DNA from 4 places in the Streptomyces sp. NPDC088747 genome. Region 4 is predicted to be linked to each of the others. Evidence: riboswitches for the same ligand, from Rfam matches in the RefSeq annotation. Region 4 holds a riboswitch; each other region holds the start of a gene.
What was found. Region 4 has a riboswitch for cyclic di-AMP ahead of ACIP79_RS41385 (NlpC/P60 family protein). Riboswitches for the same ligand answer to the same signal wherever they lie in the genome.
Positions count from the first base shown of each region.

Region 1: linked by a shared signal. The riboswitch ahead of ACIP79_RS20295 (transglycosylase family protein) and the one ahead of ACIP79_RS41385 (NlpC/P60 family protein) in region 4 are both predicted to bind cyclic di-AMP.
Region 2: linked by a shared signal. The riboswitch ahead of ACIP79_RS08280 (M23 family metallopeptidase) and the one ahead of ACIP79_RS41385 (NlpC/P60 family protein) in region 4 are both predicted to bind cyclic di-AMP.
Region 3: linked by a shared signal. The riboswitch ahead of ACIP79_RS34650 (peptidoglycan DD-metalloendopeptidase family protein) and the one ahead of ACIP79_RS41385 (NlpC/P60 family protein) in region 4 are both predicted to bind cyclic di-AMP.

Region 1 is NZ_JBIVKZ010000008.1:90,287-95,236, reverse strand. It holds gene ACIP79_RS20300 (transglycosylase family protein) at 1-875, shown strand, start outside; cyclic di-AMP (ydaO/yuaA leader) riboswitch at 1,060-1,224, shown strand; gene ACIP79_RS20295 (transglycosylase family protein) at 1,229-1,966, shown strand; gene eno (phosphopyruvate hydratase) at 2,343-3,629, shown strand; gene ACIP79_RS20285 (septum formation initiator family protein) at 3,733-4,209, shown strand; gene ACIP79_RS20280 (DUF501 domain-containing protein) at 4,302-4,859, shown strand; gene ACIP79_RS20275 (exopolyphosphatase) at 4,856-4,950, shown strand, end outside.
Region 2 is NZ_JBIVKZ010000002.1:819,346-824,295, reverse strand. It holds gene ACIP79_RS08285 (aldo/keto reductase) at 1-480, opposite strand, end outside; gene ACIP79_RS08280 (M23 family metallopeptidase) at 593-1,621, opposite strand; cyclic di-AMP (ydaO/yuaA leader) riboswitch at 1,633-1,790, opposite strand; gene ACIP79_RS08275 (PP2C family protein-serine/threonine phosphatase) at 1,997-3,187, opposite strand; tRNA gene ACIP79_RS08270 (tRNA-Met) at 3,392-3,465, opposite strand; gene ACIP79_RS08265 (alginate lyase family protein) at 3,527-4,738, opposite strand; gene ACIP79_RS08260 (dihydrofolate reductase family protein) at 4,948-4,950, opposite strand, start outside.
Region 3 is NZ_JBIVKZ010000019.1:104,793-109,742, reverse strand. It holds gene ACIP79_RS34670 (aspartate aminotransferase family protein) at 1-1,191, shown strand, start outside; gene ACIP79_RS34665 (helix-turn-helix domain-containing protein) at 1,259-1,903, shown strand; gene ACIP79_RS34660 (DUF6126 family protein) at 1,900-2,052, shown strand; gene ACIP79_RS34655 (tyrosine-protein phosphatase) at 2,108-2,905, opposite strand; cyclic di-AMP (ydaO/yuaA leader) riboswitch at 3,419-3,594, shown strand; gene ACIP79_RS34650 (peptidoglycan DD-metalloendopeptidase family protein) at 3,599-4,519, shown strand; gene ACIP79_RS34645 (DUF6250 domain-containing protein) at 4,721-4,950, shown strand, end outside.
Region 4 is NZ_JBIVKZ010000028.1:47,168-52,117, forward strand. It holds gene ACIP79_RS41370 (NlpC/P60 family protein) at 1-60, opposite strand, end outside; gene ACIP79_RS41375 (hypothetical protein) at 464-817, shown strand; gene ACIP79_RS41380 (tellurite resistance/C4-dicarboxylate transporter family protein) at 891-1,841, opposite strand; gene ACIP79_RS41385 (NlpC/P60 family protein) at 1,962-3,113, opposite strand; cyclic di-AMP (ydaO/yuaA leader) riboswitch at 3,121-3,290, opposite strand; gene pcrA (DNA helicase PcrA) at 3,710-4,950, shown strand, end outside.

The DNA of each region.
Region 1 (4,950 bases), on a different contig from region 4:
CGGCAGGGGTCACCGGATCGGCCATCGTGATCCCGTTGCTCGCCGCCACGGGTGCGAGCGCGGCCGACGCCACGACCTGGGACCGCGTCGCGGAGTGCGAGACGGGTGCCTCCTGGAGCGAGAACACCGGCGACGGGTACTACGGCGGGCTGCACTTGACCCAGTGGGACTGGGAGAACTACGGCGGCCTCGACTTCGCCCCGAGCGCCGACCAGGCCAGCCGCTCGCAGCAGATAGCCGTCGCCGAGAAGATCCTCGACGGACGCGGAATCGCCGCCTGGCCCACCTGTGGCCCCCTCTCCGCGCTCAGCAAGGAGTCGGCCCAGGTGGACATCGACACCGGCATCGGAGGCGTCCTGACGCCGTCCAGCGGGTCGACGGATTCGACGGATTCGACCGACTCGACCGGCCTGTCCGGCTCGACCGGCTCCTCCACCCCCTCGCCGTCCGCCTCCCCCTCCTCCTCGGCCTCCTCGGACACCTCCACGGATTCGGCCAAGTCGGGCAATGTAGACGCGAGCGCGACCAAGGGTGGCGATTCGGACAAGTCCACCCCGAGCGCCGATCCTTCGGGCACGGCGAGCGGCTCCGGACGTCACCGCGGCACCTCCGCCGATGACGCGGCCGCCGACCGTACGGACGACAGCTCGGCCGGGCGCCACGCCTCGCGCGACTCCGCGACGGCCCGTGAGACCCCCGCGGCCTCCTACCCGGCCGTCGTCGACGAGAGGCTCTCGGTCATCGCGGACGCCTTCGGCCTCGTCGGTCAGTGGCTCGACCCGTCCGCCGCGGACGAGGAGGCGGCGGACGTCGAGGCGCCGGTCATCTTCCCCGGTCACGGCCTCGACAATGCTGCCGAACCGGCCCAGAACTAGGCAGAGTTCGCGTCATGGTTCGGCCGTGAATGTCCGGTTTGGCGAGAATGAGAGATGGATCTCAGACCCCCTGATCGTCTTTGATATTCCGCCGTTCGCCTGTCTACGGTCGTGACCGCTCGCCACTGGTGAGCCCCGTGGGTCGCAACGCCGAATCCTGCCAACGGCCTTACGGGAACAGTCGTCGCGTCAAGCGCCGTAGGCAGGAGCGGGGGACCCAAGGTAAGTGCCGGGCCCGGTGGTTGACCGGGAACGGCTTGGGGTGAAGACGTGCGCCGAGAGGTGCGCGGCCGGGCACTCACCCGCCCGAACCCGACAGCTCACCTCGCAGGCGTCGGTGAGGGGATCACTTCATGCTGCGTTCGTGCAAGGGCAAGCACCGTCGTCCGACCGTTCTCGACCGGACCGCCCGCATCGCCACCCTCGCGGGAGTGACCGGCGTCGCCGTCGCCGCCCCGCTGATGGCGTCCGGCACCGCCTCCGCCGCCACCACCTCCGAGTGGGACACCGTCGCCCAGTGCGAGTCCGGCGGCAACTGGTCCATCAACACGGGCAACGGCTACTACGGCGGCCTGCAGTTCTCCGCCTCCACCTGGTCCGCCTACGGCGGCAGCGCCTACGCCTCCACCGCCGACCAGGCCTCCAAGTCCCAGCAGATAACCGTCGCCGAGAAGGTCCTCGCGGCCCAGGGCAAGGGCGCCTGGCCGTCCTGCGGCACCGGCCTGTCGGGCGCCGCGTACGACGGCGGCACGAGCGACTCGTCGTCGTCTTCGTCGTCCTCCTCCTCGTCGTCCTCGGACAACTCGCAGAGCACCACCCCCTCGCAGCAGCCGAGCACGAAGACCGACGAGCAGCGCGCCTCGCGTTCCTCGGAGCGTGCGACCGCCGCCAAGAAGACCGTCCAGACCCCGACCGGCAAGACGGTCAAGAAGGGCGACGGCGAGTACAAGGTCAAGAAGGACGACACCCTCAGCGCCATCGCCGAGGCGAAGAACGTCAAGGGCGGCTGGCAGAAGCTGTTCAAGCTGAACAAGGACATCGTCGACGACGCGGACTTCATCTACCCGGGTCAGCAGCTCCACCTCAGCTGACGGCCGAGGTCGCCGGCCCACGGCGGTCGGCCGGCGACAGACATCCGGTTCATGGCTGAACCACAGCCCGCTCACATACGTGGTCCTCATACTGAGGGCCTCGTGCGGGTCACCCCCCGTCCCCCACGGGCTCCCCGCTCCGGTGCGTGTTCCCCCGTACGCACCGGGGCGGGGTTTTTTCTTTCCGGGTCCGGCCGGGCGGCGCGCTCCACCCGCACCCCGGTTTTCGTTCCCTTTTTGTTCCGTTCTGGAACAATGTTTACTCTCAGTTCTGCCCAAGAGGTGGTCGACCGGCTGGCCGAAGCGTCCGGGCCGGTTAGGCTCATCCCGCGGGGCTGCCACAGTCCCGCGTACCCGCGTCACATCCCAGAAGGAGATGCTCGTGCCGTCCATCGACGTCGTCGTAGCCCGGGAAATCCTCGACTCGCGAGGGAACCCCACCGTCGAGGTCGAGGTCGGCCTCGATGACGGCAGCACCGGTCGTGCCGCCGTCCCGTCCGGCGCCTCCACCGGCGCCTTCGAGGCCATCGAGCTGCGCGACGGTGACCCCAACCGCTACCACGGCAAGGGTGTCGAGAAGGCCGTCCTCGCCGTCATCGAGCAGATCGGCCCGGAGCTCGTCGGCTACGACGCCACCGAGCAGCGCCTGATCGACCAGGCGATGTTCGACCTGGACGCCACCGACAACAAGGGCTCGCTCGGCGCCAACGCCATCCTCGGCGTCTCCCTCGCCGTCGCCCACGCCGCCTCCGAGGCCAGCGACCTCCCCCTCTTCCGCTACCTGGGCGGCCCGAACGCGCACCTGCTGCCCGTTCCGATGATGAACATCCTGAACGGCGGGTCGCACGCCGACTCCAACGTCGACATCCAGGAGTTCATGATCGCCCCGATCGGCGCGGAGTCCTTCTCCGAGGCGCTGCGCTGGGGCGCCGAGGTCTACCACACCCTCAAGAAGGTGCTGAAGACCAAGGGCCTGTCCACCGGTCTCGGCGACGAGGGCGGCTTCGCCCCGAACCTGGAGTCCAACCGCGCCGCGCTCGACCTCATCCTCGAGGCCATCAAGCAGGCCGGTTACGTCCCCGGCGAGCAGATCGCGCTCGCGCTCGACGTCGCCGCGTCCGAGTTCTACAAGGACGGCAAGTACGAGTTCGAGGGCAAGTCCCGCTCGGCCGCCGAGATGACCGAGTACTACGAGGAGCTCGTCTCCGCGTACCCGCTCGTCTCCATCGAGGACCCGCTGTACGAGGACGACTGGGCCGGCTGGAACGTCATCACCGAGAAGCTGGGCGACAAGGTCCAGATCGTCGGCGACGACCTCTTCGTCACCAACCCGGAGCGTCTGGCCCGCGGCATCGAGGAGGGCTCCGCGAACGCCCTGCTCGTCAAGGTCAACCAGATCGGCTCGCTGACCGAGACGCTGGACGCCGTGGAGATGGCGCAGCGCAACGGCTTCAAGTGCATGATGTCGCACCGCTCCGGTGAGACCGAGGACGTCACCATCGCCGACCTCGCGGTCGCGGTGAACTGCGGTCAGATCAAGACCGGCGCCCCGGCCCGCTCGGACCGCGTCGCCAAGTACAACCAGCTGCTGCGCATCGAGGAGATCCTCGACGACGCCGCGGTGTACGCCGGCCGCAGCGCGTTCCCCCGCTTCAAGGGCTGAGCCGTACAGGCTCGGTAGCGTCGTACGTACGTCCCCGTACTCGGTCCCGTACCGTGTGCGGGGACGTACGTACGTGCAGGCAGGGATCGGGGAGGCGGGACTCATGGCCGTGAAGGACCGGGACCGGTTCTCCACCGCGACCAGGATCAAGCTGCTCGGCGAGCAGACGGCGGCCCGGGTCTACCGCTCCCAGACCAAGCGGCAGGCCCGCCGCTCGCGGCTCACCGGACGGGCGGCGCTCCTCGCCCTCGTCATCTGTTCCCTGGTCGTGGCTCTGGCGTACCCGATAAGGCAGTACGTGTCCCAGCGCGCCGAGGTCGCCGGTCTGGAGCGGCAGCGGGAAGAGGCACGCGCCCGGGTCGAGCAGCTGCGCGATCTCAAGGCGCGCTGGCAGGACGACTCGTTCGCGGAGCAGCAGATCCGGGACCGGCTGCACTATGTGATGCCGGGGGAGACCGGCTACATCGTGATCGACCCGGACGCGGCGAAGCAGTCCCGGGTCGACCAGGGCGCGGCCGACCGCCCCTGGTACTCCAACGTGTGGGACGGCGTGGACGAGGCCGACCGCTCGGGCGGGTGACGTACCGCCCGGCCGCCGCGGCCGATGACGTGTCGTCCGTGTCCCGCGTTACGTAATCCCACAGCCGACCCAAGGAAAGACAACACCCAGGCATGCAGACGCCCCCGCCCACCACTCCCTTCACCGAGCCGACCGACGCAGACGTCGAGGCCTTCAGGCAGCAGCTCGGGCGCCCGCCGCGCGGGCTGCGCGCGATCGCGCACCGCTGTCCCTGCGGTCAGCCGGACGTGGTGGAGACGGCGCCCCGCCTTCCGGACGGGACGCCGTTCCCGACGACGTACTACCTGACGTGTCCGCGGGCGGCCTCCGCGATCGGCACGCTGGAGGCCAACGGGGTCATGAAGGAGATGACGGAGCGGCTGGCGGACGACCCCGAGCTGGCCGCCGCCTACCGCGCCGCCCACGAGGACTACCTCGCCCGGCGTGACTCCATCGAGGTGCTGGAGGGCTTCCCGAGCGCCGGCGGCATGCCGGACCGGGTGAAGTGCCTGCACGTGCTGGTGGCCCACTCCCTGGCCGCGGGCCCCGGGGTGAACCCGCTGGGCGACGAGGCCATCGCGATGCTGCCGGAGTGGTGGCGCAAGGGACCCTGCGTGACGTTGTCGGGGGACGCGTGCGCGGTCCCCGCGGAAGAGGAGGCCTCCCGATGACCCGTGTCGCCGCCGTCGACTGCGGTACGAACTCGATCCGGCTGCTCGTCGCCGACGCGGACCCGGCGACGGGGGAACTCGTCGACCTGGA
Region 2 (4,950 bases), on a different contig from region 4:
CGCGGGCGTGATGTTGGACGCGCCGATGTCGCGCACCTTGCCCGCCTTCACCAGCCCGTCGAGCGCGCCGATGATCTCCTCGACCGGCACCTCGGTCTTGTCGTAGTGCGTGTAGTACAGGTCGATGTGGTCGGTGCCCAGGCGGCGCAGGGACGCGTCGGCGGCGGCCCTGATGTTCGCGGCGGACAGCCCGGGGTACTCGGGGTGCTGGCTGACCTTGGTGGCGATCACCACGTCCGAGCGGTTGCCGCGCGCCTTCAGCCACCTGCCGATGATGGTCTCGGACTCACCGCCGTGGTTGCCCTCGATCCACGCCGAGTACGAGTCGGCGGTGTCGAGGAAGTTGCCGCCCGCGGCCGTGTACGCGTCGAGGACGGCGAAGGACTGGGCCTCGTCGGCGGTCCAGCCGAAGACGTTGCCGCCGAGGGCGAGCGGGAAGACCTCGAGGTCGGACGAGCCGAGCTTGCGAAGAGAAGTCATGCCCAACTTCAACATGCCCGGCGGACAGCCGTATTCCGGACATGCCTGACCGGCGGCACCGACGTCGGGGGATCGCCGTCAAAGCCGCCGGAAGGTCAGGGAACTCGCACGATCAGGGGGTGAGGCCCTTGCTCTGGAGCCAGGCCATCGGGTCGATCCCGGTCTCGGCTCCGCCGGGGTGCACCTCCAGGTGGAGGTGTGCGCCGGTGACGTTGCCGGTCGCGCCCACGCGGCCAATGACATCGCCGGTGGCGACCTTCTGCCCGACGCTGACGCTGATCGACGACTGGTGGCAGAACCAGAGCTCCGTGCCGTCGTCGAGGGTGAGGATCGTGCGGTAGCCGTAGGAACCGGCCCAGCCCGCCTCCGTGATGGTGCCGCTGTGCACGGCCTTGATCAGCGTGCCGGTGGGCGCCGCGAAGTCCAGGCCGGTGTGGTAGCCGGAGGACCACAGCGCGCCGGCCTGACCGAAGGTCGAGGTGATGGTGTACGAGGAGGTCGGCAGCGTGTAGCTCTTGGCGAGCTCGGCGAGACGCTCGGCCTCGGCCTTCGCCTCCGCCTCTTCCTCCGCCTTCTTCTTCGCCGCGGCGGCCTTGGCCTCGGCCGCGTCCTCCGCCTTCTTCGCGGCGTCGGAGGCCTTCTTCACGGCGGCGGCCTGGGCGGCCTGCTGCGCCGCGGTGTCGGCCTGGTCCTGCTGCACCTCGGCCTGCTGCATGATGCGGGCGCGCAGCACCTCGCCGGCGTCCGTGGCGCCCTGCTCGGTGTCGGCCGTGGTCAGGCCGGCGGAGGTGAACGGCGTGGTTGAACCCGCGGGTTCGGGGGAGGTGTCGTCCGAGAGGATCGTGCCCACGGACGGGAGGTCGGGCAGTGAGATCGAGACCGGCGGCTTGCCGGGGGCCGCGGTGGCCATACCGCCCGCGCCGACGGCGGCTATGACACCGACGCCCAGAACGGTGGAGCTGCGCGCGAGTCCGCCGCCTCCACGCTGCTTGGAGACGCGGTGCCGGCCGCGGATGGGAGCGAGGGAGTCCGCGGTGGGATTCCACTCCTCCCGGGGGCCCTCGTCGTCAGCGCCGAAACCGAAGGTGTGCGTTCCGCTCGGCGGATACGAGGGTGCCTGGGCAGGCCCGTTGGACGCCACGTGGGCGTGCTCCTTTCCTTCCTTCTCGCCTACCGGGTTAGCTGACGGGTTCGGAGCAGGAAGGTCTCCTACGCGCGTCAAACGGCGGTGTCTCCACCGCGAAAGACGCTCGATTCACCCCAAGTTGGTGGTTCCCCGGCTCCCTTTCGGGATTAGGCGCGTGCGCACGGAGCCGTCTCTCGTGACGGCTGGGACGACCGCGCTGCGTTATCGAACGTTAATAGACGCGGGCCCTGGATTCCAAGCTGTTCTGATTGATCATTAACGCTCGCGGCCAGGACTTTCAGGTCATCACCGGAGTAAAACGGGCGAGTTGGCCACACCGCTTCCGTCACACCTCCGCTGACGGTATGTCAGTTGTTATGCGGAGGGGCGTCATTCGATCACTCCCGGTGACCAAGGGGGCGGTCCACTCGTCGACGCGGTGCTGCGAGGTGCCCGACGTACGGCGAGCAGCGCCATGTCGTCCGTCAGGCCGCCGCCCGAGTGCCGCCGGACATCCTCCGCGAGGGCGGTCAGCAGCGCCTCGGGCGCCGGGAAGGTCCACCCGGCGAGGCGCGCCGCGGGATCGTAGAAACGTCCGCGTTCGTCACGCGCCTCGGACAGCCCGTCCGTGTGCGCGAGCAGGGTCGCCCCCTCGGGGAACACCGCCTCCTGCGCGAGGTCGGCCCAGACGTTCAGCCCGCCCATGCCCAGCGGGAGCGCGGGCTCCCCGGCGTCCAGCACGACGAGCGAGCCGTCCGCGTGCAGGAGCAGCGGCGGCGGATGGCCGCGGTTGACGAGCCGTACGGTCTCCGCGCCGTGCGGGATCTCCGCGAGCACCGCCGTGGCGAACCCCTCGAAGGCGTCCAGGTCGTCGCGCCTGCCGGCCTCTCGCGCCAGAGCCCGCTCCAGGCGCCCTGCCACCGCTTCCAGCGACGCCTCCTGCTCGGCGGCCTCCCGGAATGCCCCGATGACGACGGCGACGACGGCGACCGCGCCCATGCCCTTGCCCCGTACGTCGCCCAGGATCACGCGTACCCCGTACGGCGAGTCCTGCACCGCGTACAGGTCACCTCCGATGAACGCGTCCTGCTGCGCCGCCTCGTAGCGCGCCGCGATGTCGAGCCCGCCGATCCGCTTCTCGGGCTGCGGCAGGACGGCCCGCTGGGCGGCCTCGGCGATCTCGCGGACGGAGGCGAGCCGTGCGTTACCGCGGCGGACCAGGACGTTGATGAAAGCGGCCAGGACCGCGGCCGTGGCCACCGTGACCGTCTCGGTGACCGCCTCCGCCAGCAGGACGACGTCGAGCCTGATGTGGATCGCGACCAGCAGGACGACGGCACCGGCGCCGGTGAGGACGGTGCCGCGCAGCGTGTAGAGGGGCGCCGCCACGAGCGGGGCCGCGGTGAGGAGGGGGCCGCCGGTGAAGTCGCGCGGGGTGAAGTATTCGTATACGGCCCCGGTGAGGATGAGCAGCACGGGGAGCACCCGGACGAACCTTCGCGTGCCGGAGATCCCGCGCCGGTTCTCTCCCGCCGGTCCGGGCGGGTCTCCCGACCGCTGCGCACCTGCTCGCTGCCGCACCCGTCCAGGTTTCCGGCAGCGGGGCCGGGCGGCGACCGGTGTGGGCCGACCGGGCGACGCCGGGGACCGGATCCGCGACCGACGGGACGGGACGGGACGGGAGACGGAAACACCGCAAGACGGCACCGCCAGGCGGAAGCGCCGCTACGCGAAAACACCTAGGGCCGGAACTCGTGAATCCGAGTTCCGGCCCTAGGCCACAAGTAGCGGGGACAGGATTTGAACCTGCGACCTCTGGGTTATGAGCCCAGCGAGCTACCGAGCTGCTCCACCCCGCGTCGTTAAACCCAACTATACGCCACTCGCAGGACGCCCCGCACCACAGTTGCCGCCCACCCCTCAGCCGGCCGGATTACCGTTGTGCGTGAGCGTCTCCCACGACACGAAGAGATCGTCCGTGCCGGCCGGCCGCGTCTGCTCGGCCAGCCGGTGGGCGGCCGGGACGTGCACGTCGAGCCGGTCCTCCAGGTGGTTGAGCGCGACCTCCAGGTCGGGCCCCATGTTCCGGTCGACCCGCCCGCCGCACAGCCACCCGGGCGCCGTCTCCCCCATCTGGTACCTGGAGTGGAAGTCGAGCGCGGCCTTCAGCCGGTCCTTGACGTCGCCGTAGAGGTCCACGCCCTGGTGCCAGGCGGTCTCGGCGATGTGCGCGGTCGCGGCGAGCGAGTACCCGACGTGCTTGAAGTTGCGGCAGGTCTCCTGCGAGACCCCGTCCGTGTACCGCTGCTGCCCGAACCAGTACGTGGTCAGCTTCTGCGGGGTGTCGACGGTGCTGCCCGCGGGCGTCAGCGGCACCTTCCCGTCCTTGGCGAGGTAGAAGTACGCGGGCACCCGCTGCCGGAACCGCTCGACGGCGTCGTCGAACGCCTTGTGGTCGTCGAGGAACACGGCGATGCCGATGGCGGCGTCGGTCATGACGAGGTCCCAGTTCCCGTTGTAGTCGGGGACCTTCCTGCTGACCTCGGGAAGATAGGCGGTCCGCAGCATGCCCTGGAACCGCGCGACGCCGGCCGCGGGCCAGCCGCCCCCGGTGTGCCGCACGATCTCCCCGGCCCGCGCCCACGTCGACCCGGCCCACGCGGTCTGGAGACCGGCGTTGCCCGCCGTGTGCCTCTTCACCTTCGCCGACCAGGCGTCCATGATCTGGACGGCCTTGTCCGCGTGCTCCAGCTTGCCCGTGATGCTCCACAGCAGCGCCTGCGTGTACGCCGCGATCGCGTCCTCGCGCTCCTCGACGCAACCGTGCCCGGCCCGGTCGCCGGGCGGGCACTCCACGGTCGTGTACGGCTTCGCCTCGTACCTGTACGACCCGTACTTGCTGTCCCGCATGTCCAGGAACGCCTGGAGCCACGGCTGCTTTCCGGCTTCCACGTGTTCGCGTACGGCGGTCAGCTGGTCCTTGCTGACCAGCACCCCGGGGTGCGCGAACGCCGCGTCCGCGGACCGCGCCCGCACCGTCCGCGTCTGCGCCGACATCCCGCACGACGCCACCACCCCGACCAGCACCGGCGCCAACAGCACCGCCGTCAAACGCCGCCCCACTGAACCCATGGCTGCTCCTACCTCCGAGTCGGCTCAGGAGCAGCCTGACGTGGGGAGCGGGGGGTCGCAGGATCTCTTAGCCCGCACGGGGACGATCTTTCAGCCCGTCCGGCGTTTGAGGACGAGCGCGAAGCGCGAAAGGGGGGTCTGGGGGCGCAGCCCCCAGGAACGGGACGGGAAGGGGCGGAGGGGGCGAGAAAACACGGGCTACGGAGGAGCTA
Region 3 (4,950 bases), on a different contig from region 4:
TTCGGGGTGATGGGCCTCGGCCGCCATCACCCCGTGGTCCGCAAGGCACTGCACGACGTCCTCGACGCCTCGCTCGCCGACCTCACCCGCTTCGACTGCCAGCCGCTGCCCGGACTCCTCGCGGAGCGGCTGCTCATCCACAGCCCGCACCTGGACCGGGTGTTCTTCGGCAACAGCGGCACGGAGGCCGTCGAGACCGCGCTGAAGTTCGCCCGGTACGCCACCGGGAAGCCGCGGATCCTGTACTGCTCGCACGCCTTCCACGGGCTGACCACCGGATCGCTCTCCGTGAACGGCGAGGACGGGTTCCGCGACGGGTTCGCGCCGCTGCTGCCCGACACGGCTCTCCCGCTCGGCGATCTCGACGCCCTGGCAAGGGAGTTGAAGAAGGGCGACGTCGCCGCGCTCATCGTCGAACCCATCCAGGGCAAGGGAGTGCACGAGACACCGCCCGGATACCTGCGCGCCGCCCAGGAGTTGCTGCACCGGCACAAGGCACTGCTCATCGTCGACGAGGTGCAGACGGGCCTCGGGCGGACCGGGGACTTCTACGCCTATCAGCACGAGGAGGGTGTGGAGCCGGACCTGGTGTGCGTGGCCAAGGCGCTGTCCGGCGGCTATGTGCCCGTCGGAGCGACCCTCGGCAAGGACTGGATCTTCAAGAAGGTCTACTCGTCGATCGACCGTGTCCTGGTGCACTCGGCGAGCTTCGGATCGAACGCGCAGGCCATGGCGGCGGGCCTCGCCGTGCTCTCGGTCATGGAGAACGAGCAGATCGTGGCCAACGCCCGTGTCACGGGAGAGCTGTTGAAATCCCGGCTCGCCGCGCTCGTGGACAAGTACGAACTGCTCAGCGACGTACGCGGCCGCGGGCTGATGATCGGCATCGAGTTCGGACGGCCCCAGTCGCTCAAGCTGCGCAGCCGCTGGGCGATGCTCCAGGCCGCGCGCAAGGGGCTGTTCGCCCAGATGGTGGTCGTGCCGCTGCTGCAACGGCACCGTATCCTCACCCAGGTCTCCGGCGATCACCTGGAGGTGATCAAACTGATCCCGCCGCTGGTGGTCGACGAAGGGGACGTCGACCGCTTCGTGGACGCCTTCACCGCCGTGATGGACGAAGCTCACGGCGGCGGCGGGCTGATGTGGGACTTCGGGAAGACACTGGTGAAGCAGGCGGTGGCGAACCGCTGAGACCTGAGGATTTTGCCTCTGAGGCAAGAAAATTGCCTCGGAGGCAAGCCTGGGGCTCAATGGAGGCATGAGTACCGCCGAGGGTTCCCACCCTTCCCCGCGCGGGGAGACCGACGGCCTGCACGTCGTCGCACCCCAGCTGCGTGAGCTGCGGCGCCGTGCCTCCCTGACCCTGGAGGCCGCGGCACGGGACGCCGGGCTCTCGCCGGCCCATCTCTCACGCCTGGAGACCGGACAGCGCCAGCCCTCGCTGCCGATGCTGCTCGCACTCGCCCGCATCTACGGTACGACGGTCTCGGAGCTGCTCGGCGAGACGGTCGCCGAGCGGGACGCCGTGGTGCGCGCCGCCGACATGGAGCCGACCGCGGCGGGCGGCTGGACCTACTGGCAGGCCGGCGGCTCCGGACGCGCGATGCAGGCTCTGCGCGTGCACGTCCCCCACGGCTCGCAGGGCGACATCGTGCGGGTCCACCCCGGTGAGGAGTGGCTCCACGTCCTGCGGGGGCGGCTGCGGCTGCGCCTCGGCGACACCGCGCACGTGCTCGCACCGGGGGACAGCGCGCACTTCGACTCGCTCACCCCGCACCGCATCGCCGCCGCCGACCGGGACGGCGCCGAGCTGCTCTTCGTACACACCCTGCTGCAGAGCCCTTCCGCCGCGCTGTGCCTGGGCCCGGCGACGGGCCACCCGAACCTGGGAGAGACGCCATGACCGAACCCACGGAACCCGGCCCGCGCCGCTCCATGGAGGACAAACTCCCGCCGGCGCTGTGGATCCGGCTGCTGATCTACGTCGCCGTGGGCCACCTCTTCGCGGGATTCGTCTACCTGCTCTTCACGCTGGGCGCGCAGAACCAGTAGGCGTCGGCCGGACCGGACGACCTGACCGGCAGGGCCGCCTGTCGAGCGGCCCGCGTCAGTCGAGGAGACGCTCGCGCAGCCGGTCGCGCAGCTCCGGGGTGATCCCGAGGGCCGTCTCCAGGTAGGCGTCGACGCCGCCCCACTTCTCCTCGATCGTCTCGAAGGCCGCGGTCAGGTACTCGGCGCGCGCGTCGAAGAGGGGGCTGAGCAGCTCCATGACCTCAGGGGAGTACGCCGAGGCGGAGGAACCGCTGCGCTGCACCCTGTAGCGGCGGTGCGCGGCGTTCGACTCCAGGTAGTCGGTGACGATGGCCTCGCGCTCGACCCCGACGGCGAGGAGCGTCACGGCTATGGAGAGGCCGGCGCGGTCCTTGCCCGCGGCGCAGTGCATCAGCGCGGGAACACTGTCCTCGGCCAGCGACCGCAGCACCTGGGAGTGCTCGGCGGTGCGGTCCCTGATGATCGCGCGGTAGGAGTTGATCATCCTGTCCGCACCCTTGCCGTCCGCGAGGAGGCCGCGCAGCTGATCGAGATCGCCGTCCCGGACCATCTTCCAGAACTCGGCGCCGTCGGCCGGGTCGGTCAGCGGGAGGTTCACGTTCCGCACGCCCGGGAGCTCGACGTCCGGGCCCTCCAGCTTCTGGTCCGAGGCGTTGCGGAAGTCGAAGATCGTGTGCAGGCCGAGTGAGCTGAGGAACACCGTGTCGTCCCCCGTGGCGTGCGCGAGGTGTCCGCTGCGGAACAGCACCCCGTACTTCACCCGGCGGCCGTCCACGGTGGGCAGGCCTCCTACGTCCCGGAAGTTGCGCACTGCGGTCAGCTCGGGCTCGGTCGACGGCACCTGCTGCGTCACGTGGGCTCCTCCCGGTCAGCCGTCGGCGCTGCTCGGCTCGCCCGCCGACGGACGTTGCGCTCCCGACGATACGACATGGGTTCGTGGGGCATGGAGTTGTCCACAGGCGTTGTTCTGGCGGGTGCGGAGCCGTTGCCCGCAGGGCGCCCGGCGGCGGCGGTGGCTGTCGCGGGCGGCGGTGGCGGTGCGAGGAAATCGATGCGGCAGATATCCACCCACGTAACATGTGACCGTTCTGTCCGTATTGGTTGCTTCATTCCAACTGGCCCTGGAATAGGGCATCCTGTGTCGACGTGCGTGAGCAGCGTCATATCCGTGACGATGTGTTGCGGCCCCGATTTGTCAACCTGCCGGAATTCCCGCGCGATTTGGCGGGTCGGAAAGGCCCTTTCTCCACGGAGGGTGACGGTGATTTCTGGATGGATCACGAATGGATCTTCCACAGAAAACCCACATGGTTGTAGGCGCGGTCTCATCTCGCTTACGTTCGCCCTCAATCCGGACGGACGCCCAATCCTGCCGCCGCCCGGAATCCGCACACTCACCCGTATGTGGCAGGAGCGGGGGACCCACAGGTATGACGCCTGTTCCGGTCTCCGGAACGGCTAGGGGTATAGCCGCGCAGCAGCGCGGCCGGGCATCTCCAGTCCGCACCCGACAGCTCACCTCGCAGGCGCCGGAGAGGAATTCGTCATGCCCGCGAAGGGTAAGCACCGCCGTCCCAAGTCCCAGCGTTTCACGCGCTCGATCGCCGTGGCCGGAACGGGTGGCGCCGCACTCGCGCTGCCGCTGATGGGAGCCACCGGAGCCCATGCGGCGACCCCGGCCTCCACCGTTTCCGCGGCAACGGGAAAGACCGCCACGGTTTCCCAGCAGACCGCCGCCACGCCCGCTTCGGCTCAGAAGACCGCGGCGAAGACGTACGCGGTTCGCGCCGGTGACTCGCTCTCGAAGATCGCCGACGACCAGAGTGTCAGCGGCGGCTGGAAGAAGCTGTACTCGGACAACCGCAAGGCCGTCGGCGAGGACCCGGCCCTGATCCATCCGGGTCTGAAGCTGACGATCGGCAAGAAGGCCGCCGCTTCGAGCGGCACGGCCAAGTCGTCCAAGTCCTCTAAGTCGACCGAGTCGTCGAAGTCGTCGGCCAAGGCGGCGACCGAGACCGCCACCACGGCCACCGACACCGCGGCTTCCAGCAGTGACTCCGGCTACACGCTGCCGGTCGAGGGCGCCACCATCGGCACCAACTACAAGGTCGCCGGCAGCATGTGGTCCAGCGGCTACCACACGGGCGTCGACTTCGTGGTCCCGACCGGCACCACCATCAAGTCCATCGCGGCCGGCACCGTCGTCTCCGCGGGCTGGGGCGGCGCGTACGGCAACCAGGTCGTCATCCAGCACGCCGACGGCCAGTACTCGCAGTACGCCCACATGTCCTCCCTCTCCGTCTCGGCCGGCCAGACCGTGACCGAGGGGCAGCAGATCGGGCTCTCCGGCGCGACCGGCAACGTGACCGGACCCCACCTGCACTTCGAGATCCGCACCACGCCGGACTACGGCTCGGACGTCGACCCGGCCGCGTACCTGCGCTCGCACGGTGTGACCGTCGGCTGACGCCGCCCCCTTCTCGCCGAAGGCCGGACCCCACGATCCCCGGGGCCCGGCCTTCGGCGTTTCTCTCAGCACATTGCGGTCTCGTGGCGCGGCCGGGGAAAGCGTCGACATGCCCGTCGAGGTGGTCGCACAGTGATCTCCGTAAGCGCTTGCCGCACCGGAGCGGACGTTCACCGGTGCCCCTCGTACGGAAGGTGTCGCATGACCACGCGCAGAGCCTTTGGAGCCCTGGCCGCCGGTGCCGCCCTCACGGCGCTCGTCCCGGCGGGGGACGCGAGTGCCGCGCCGAGGTACCGCCGCGGCGGACTGACGGCCGCGGACGACTTCCGGCACGGCCTGGGGCAGTGGGTCACCGAACTCGAGGACGGTGGCACCGTCACCGCCGCGCGCGGCGTGCTGGAGATCGACGTGCCGGGCGGCGCGACCGTCTG
Region 4 (4,950 bases):
GGCTGTGCGGACCTTGCCTGTGCCGAGTGAGCGCTGTCTGGGCTTCCGGTGCGCTGCCACGAGGGCCCACATCCTTCCGTACGGCCGCCTGGGTGGGAGCCCGGGCGGTCAGGCGGTTACGCGTCCGGCGGCGGCCCGCACAGGGGGAGCGGGCCGCCGCCGGACCTTCTCGGCGGTGGCGCCCGGTTGCCGCCCCTGGCTCGGGCGACGATGGGGAGTCGGGCACCTGGGGGAGGACGCTAAACCTGAGCGTGAGGGCTTGGTAACGCCTTGTGCGCAAGTGACTTCAATGGATCACCTGATGACCGCGAATGACCGTGATTCCGGGTCGGTGCGGCTGACTTCACAGGGTGTGATGACCGATCCGCCGAATCCGGGGCGACCAGGCTTACGCCGGTGCTATGGGTTGCACGGGGTGGGCCGGTGACAAGAGGGGCCGGAGTGCGGGAATAGGCTCCGGCTCATGGACGTACTCATCCATCTCTTCGTCGGCCTGCACATCATCGGCATCGCCTCGCTCCTCGGTGGCTTCCTCACCCAGCTGAAGGCGATGGGCCGGGGCACGGCCCGTTTCGTCCCGGCGATGCTGCACGGCGCGCTGACCATGCTGGTCACGGGCGTCGTCCTGGTCGGCCTCAACCAGGCGGACGACCAGCCGGTCGACAACGTCAAGATCGGCGTGAAGCTGGCGCTGCTGATCGTCATCCTGGGACTCGTCTACGTGAAGCGCGACGACGAGAAGGTGGAGAAGGGGCTCTTCGGGCTCGTCGGCCTGCTGACGACGGCGAACATCTTCATCGCGGTGCTCTGGACCTGATCCGACGGGGTGGGGCGGACCGGGATCAGCGGGGTGCGGGGGATCGGGTTCTTGGGCGTGCGGCGGAGCCGAATCAGCGGAGTGCGGCGGACCTGACGGCTCCGGTCGCCGCCAGCAGCCAGAGGGCCACCGCGATCCACAGCAGTACCTCTCCCAGGTTCCTGAGCCACGCGACGCCCAGGGCGGCCGAGACCGACAGGGTCGCCGCCGCCGTCATCCCCAGGGAGAACACCGTCACCCAGCGCCGGGCGTCGTAGCGGAGGCGCGGCCGGGCCTCCGCGGCCGCCAGGACGCAGCACAGGGCCAGGCCGAGGACGAGCAGGGCGGTGGTGACGGCGCGCAGGACGCCGTTGTCGTCGCCGTTCCACAGGAAGGCGTCGGCGTTGTGCGCCGCGACGAGCTGGGCCCCGGCCAGCGCCGAGATGCCGAGCGCGCCGCCCGCGACCCAGTGGTCCCCGGCGCCCGTGACCACCTCCCTGATGTCGAAGTGCGCGAACGCCACCCCGTAGAGCGCGATCCCGAGCCAGAAGAGCACCAGTGCGGCATGCGCGAGCCAGTCGGCCCCCACGGCCGCGGCGAGGGTGGCGCCCAGCACCGAGAGCCCCTGGGTGGCCACGCAGACGAGGAACACCCCGCCCGGCATACGGCGACTCCAGTGCCGTACGACGAGGAGGAGCAGCACCGGCCACAGCACCGCCGAGAGCGCCAGCAGGGCCCCGGCGACCTCCTGCCACCCCAGCAGGGACAGCCGCGTGCCGAGGACGGCGGTCGCCGCGACGGCGGTGAGCCCGGCGGGTGTCCCCGCCTCCGTCGCCCAGCGCGTCCGCTCCCGCAGCAGCCGTACGGCGAAGTCCGCGGCGAGCGCGAGCCAGGCGACGGACGCCAGGACCAGGGCGACCCGGGACAGCGTCTCGTGGCCGGTCAGCCGCAGTCCGACCGAGATGATTCCGGACGCCATGACGGCGGCAGCGGCGGCCGGCGGACGCTCGGCCCACCAGGCACGGAGCTGGGAGATGGCTGGCATGGCCCGATGCTAGGGAGCTTCGGACGCCTTGCCCGCGGGGCACGCGCGCGTGGAGGACGAAAACGTGCTCCACGCGCGCGTGCCCCGCGGATGGTGCCGTGAGGACGGTGCGCCGGTGCGCTACGCGGGCCGTACGACGCTGTAGATGGCCGACTCACCGTCGTAGAAGATCGACTCCTCGCGGACGTACGCACCCGGCTTCGGGGCGTGGATCATCATGCCGTTGCCGATGTAGAGGCCGACGTGGCTGATGTCGTCGTAGAAGAAGACCAGGTCACCGGGTTGTGCCTCGGAGACGGAGACGGTCGTGCCGGCGGTCACCTGGTCGTAGGTGACGCGCGGGAGGGTGACACCCGCGGCCTTCCAGGCGGCCTGGGTGAGGCCCGAGCAGTCGTACGAGCCGGGGCCGGTCGCACCCCAGACGTACGGCTTCCCGATCTGGGCGCGGGCGAAGGCGATGGCCTTGGCCGACTTCGTCGAGTACGAGGAGTCACCGGTGGTGACAGTGCCGGAGGTGCCCGTCGTCGCGCTCGGCGACGACTCCTGGGCCGCCTTCGCCGCGGCTGCCGCGTCCGCCTGCTGCTGCGCCAGCTCCGCCGCCTTGCGCTCGGCCTCCTTGCGCCGCTCCGCCTCGATCGCCGCCAGCCGCGCCTTCTCCTCGGCGGTCAGCTGCGAGAGCAGCTCGCGCGCCTTGGCGAGCTTCTGCTGGACGTCGGTCTTGGAGGCCTTGAGAGCGTCCTGCGTCGTGGACAGCGTCTCCAGACCCTGCGTCGCCTCCGTGCGCTTCTCGGTGGCGGCGGCCTGATCCGTGACGTAGTCGTCGACGGCCGCCTTCTGGCGGGTGGTCAGCCGGCTCATCAGCTGGGTCTGGTCGAAGTAGTCCTGCGGGTTGTCGGCCAGCAGCAGGGAGGCGGTGTCGGGAGCGGCGGCGCCGGTGCGGTACTGGGCCGCGGCGTATGAACCGAGCTCCTCACGCGCGGTGTTGAGCTTCTCCGTGCGCTGCGCGACGTCGTCGAGAAGGGTGTCGACCTTCTTGCGCTGCTTGGAGGTCTTCTCCTTGGCCGCGTTGTACTTGTCGGTGGCCGACTCGGCCTGCCGGTAGAGGTCGTCGATTTTCTTCTCGACCTCTTCGAGGCTCGGCTTCGGCTCGGCCGACGGCGTGGCGGCCGCCGTCTGCGAGAGCAGGGCGACCGAGGTGAGGGCCGCTGTGGCGAGAGCGGGGGCCGTGCCGGCCACGCGCGAGCCCGAGAACCATTTGCGTTGCGACGCCAACGGAGGCGACTCCTTCCATCATCCGCCTACCGGGTTAGCTGTCGGGTTCGGGCGGGTGGTTCGGAAGGGTTGCCCTACGGTCCTGCCCGACAAGGCAGTTGGACCGATTCACCCCAAGTTCGGTGGGTCCCCGATTCCGGCTGCCGCAAGGCGCACCGGACTCAGCGGAGGCCGCCACGGCCCGGCGACGTTCGCCGGTGGGGGTCGGGCGGCCTGATCAGCACGCTAACCAACTCGTAAGGCTTCTGTGAAGGTTGATGTTCGAAATGCCCGATACGTTTTCGTGACCTTAGTCATGGGCCTCGTTCCCGCCGGTCAATTCGGAGAGTTATCGGGCGAGTTGTCCGACGGGGGGCGGGGTGGGTGATGGGGCGCGTGATCCGGCGGAGCCGCCCTGCGTGTGGGTGGGAAGGGTGCGGACGGGCCCCCGCGTGGACGGTTGCTGAAAGTGACGGAGCTGTTCTGGAGGGTAGGGGGAGATGGAGGGCGCAAAGAGGCCGAGCGGCCGGTGGGGCTCTACCACCGCTGCGGATACCGCCGCGGACTTCTCGGGGTGGCGGCGGGGTGTCAGTGGGGCCGCCTAGACTCGGAGAGCGATGAGCAGCCTCTTTGACGACAGCTTCCTGGCGGACCTCAAGCCCTCCGGGGCCCACGAGGAAGAACCCCCGCCGCCTCCCGAGGACGGGACGGCCGAGCAGCTTCCGGACGACCTGTTCGGCGGCCGCTTCGACGTGCCGCCGAGCAGGGACGCGTACTACCGCGACGGTGCCCCGCGCCCCGCCGTGGACCCGGCCGCGCTCCTGGACGGGCTGAACGAGAACCAGCGGTCGGCCGTGACGCACTCCGGCGCCCCGCTGCTCATCGTGGCCGGAGCGGGCTCGGGCAAGACCCGCGTGCTCACCCACCGGATCGCGTATCTGCTGGGCGAGCGCCAGGTCCACCCCGGCCAGATCCTCGCGATCACCTTCACGAACAAGGCCGCGGGCGAGATGAAGGAGCGCGTCGAGCAGCTCGTCGGCCCGCGCGCCAACGCGATGTGGGTGATGACCTTCCACAGCGCGTGCGTACGGATCCTGCGCCGCGAGAGCAAACGGCTCGGCTTCACCTCCTCGTTCTCGATCTACGACGCCGCCGACAGCAAGCGGCTGATGGCCCTGGTCTGCCGTGACCTGGACCTAGACCCGAAGCGGTTCCCGCCGAAGTCCTTCAGCGCCAAGATCTCGAACCTGAAGAACGAGCTGATCGACGAGGAGGACTTCGCCGCCCAGGCCGTCGACGGTTTCGAGAAGACCGTCGCCCAGGCCTACGCGATGTACCAGTCGCGGCTGCGCGAGGCCAACGCCCTCGACTTCGACGACCTGATCATGACCACGGTCAATCTGCTGCGCGCCTTCCCGGACGTCGCCGAGCACTACCACCGCCGTTTCCGGCACGTGCTCGTCGACGAGTACCAGGACACCAACCACGCGCAGTACGCCCTCGTGCGCGAACTCGTCGGCACCTCTGAGCACCCCGTGGACGTGCCGCCGAGCGAGCAGGACGTGCCGCCCGCCGAGCTGTGCGTGGTGGGTGACGCCGACCAGTCGATCTACGCCTTCCGCGGCGCCACGATCCGCAACATCCTCCAGTTCGAGGAGGACTACCCGAACGCGACGACGATCCTCCTGGAGCAGAACTACCGCTCCACCCAGACGATCCTCAGCGCCGCCAACGCGGTCATCGAGCGCAACGAATCCCGCCGCCCCAAGAACCTGTGGACGAACGCGGGCGCGGGATCCACCATCACCGGCTACGTCGCCGACACCGAGCACGACGAGGCCCAGTTCGTCGCCGACGA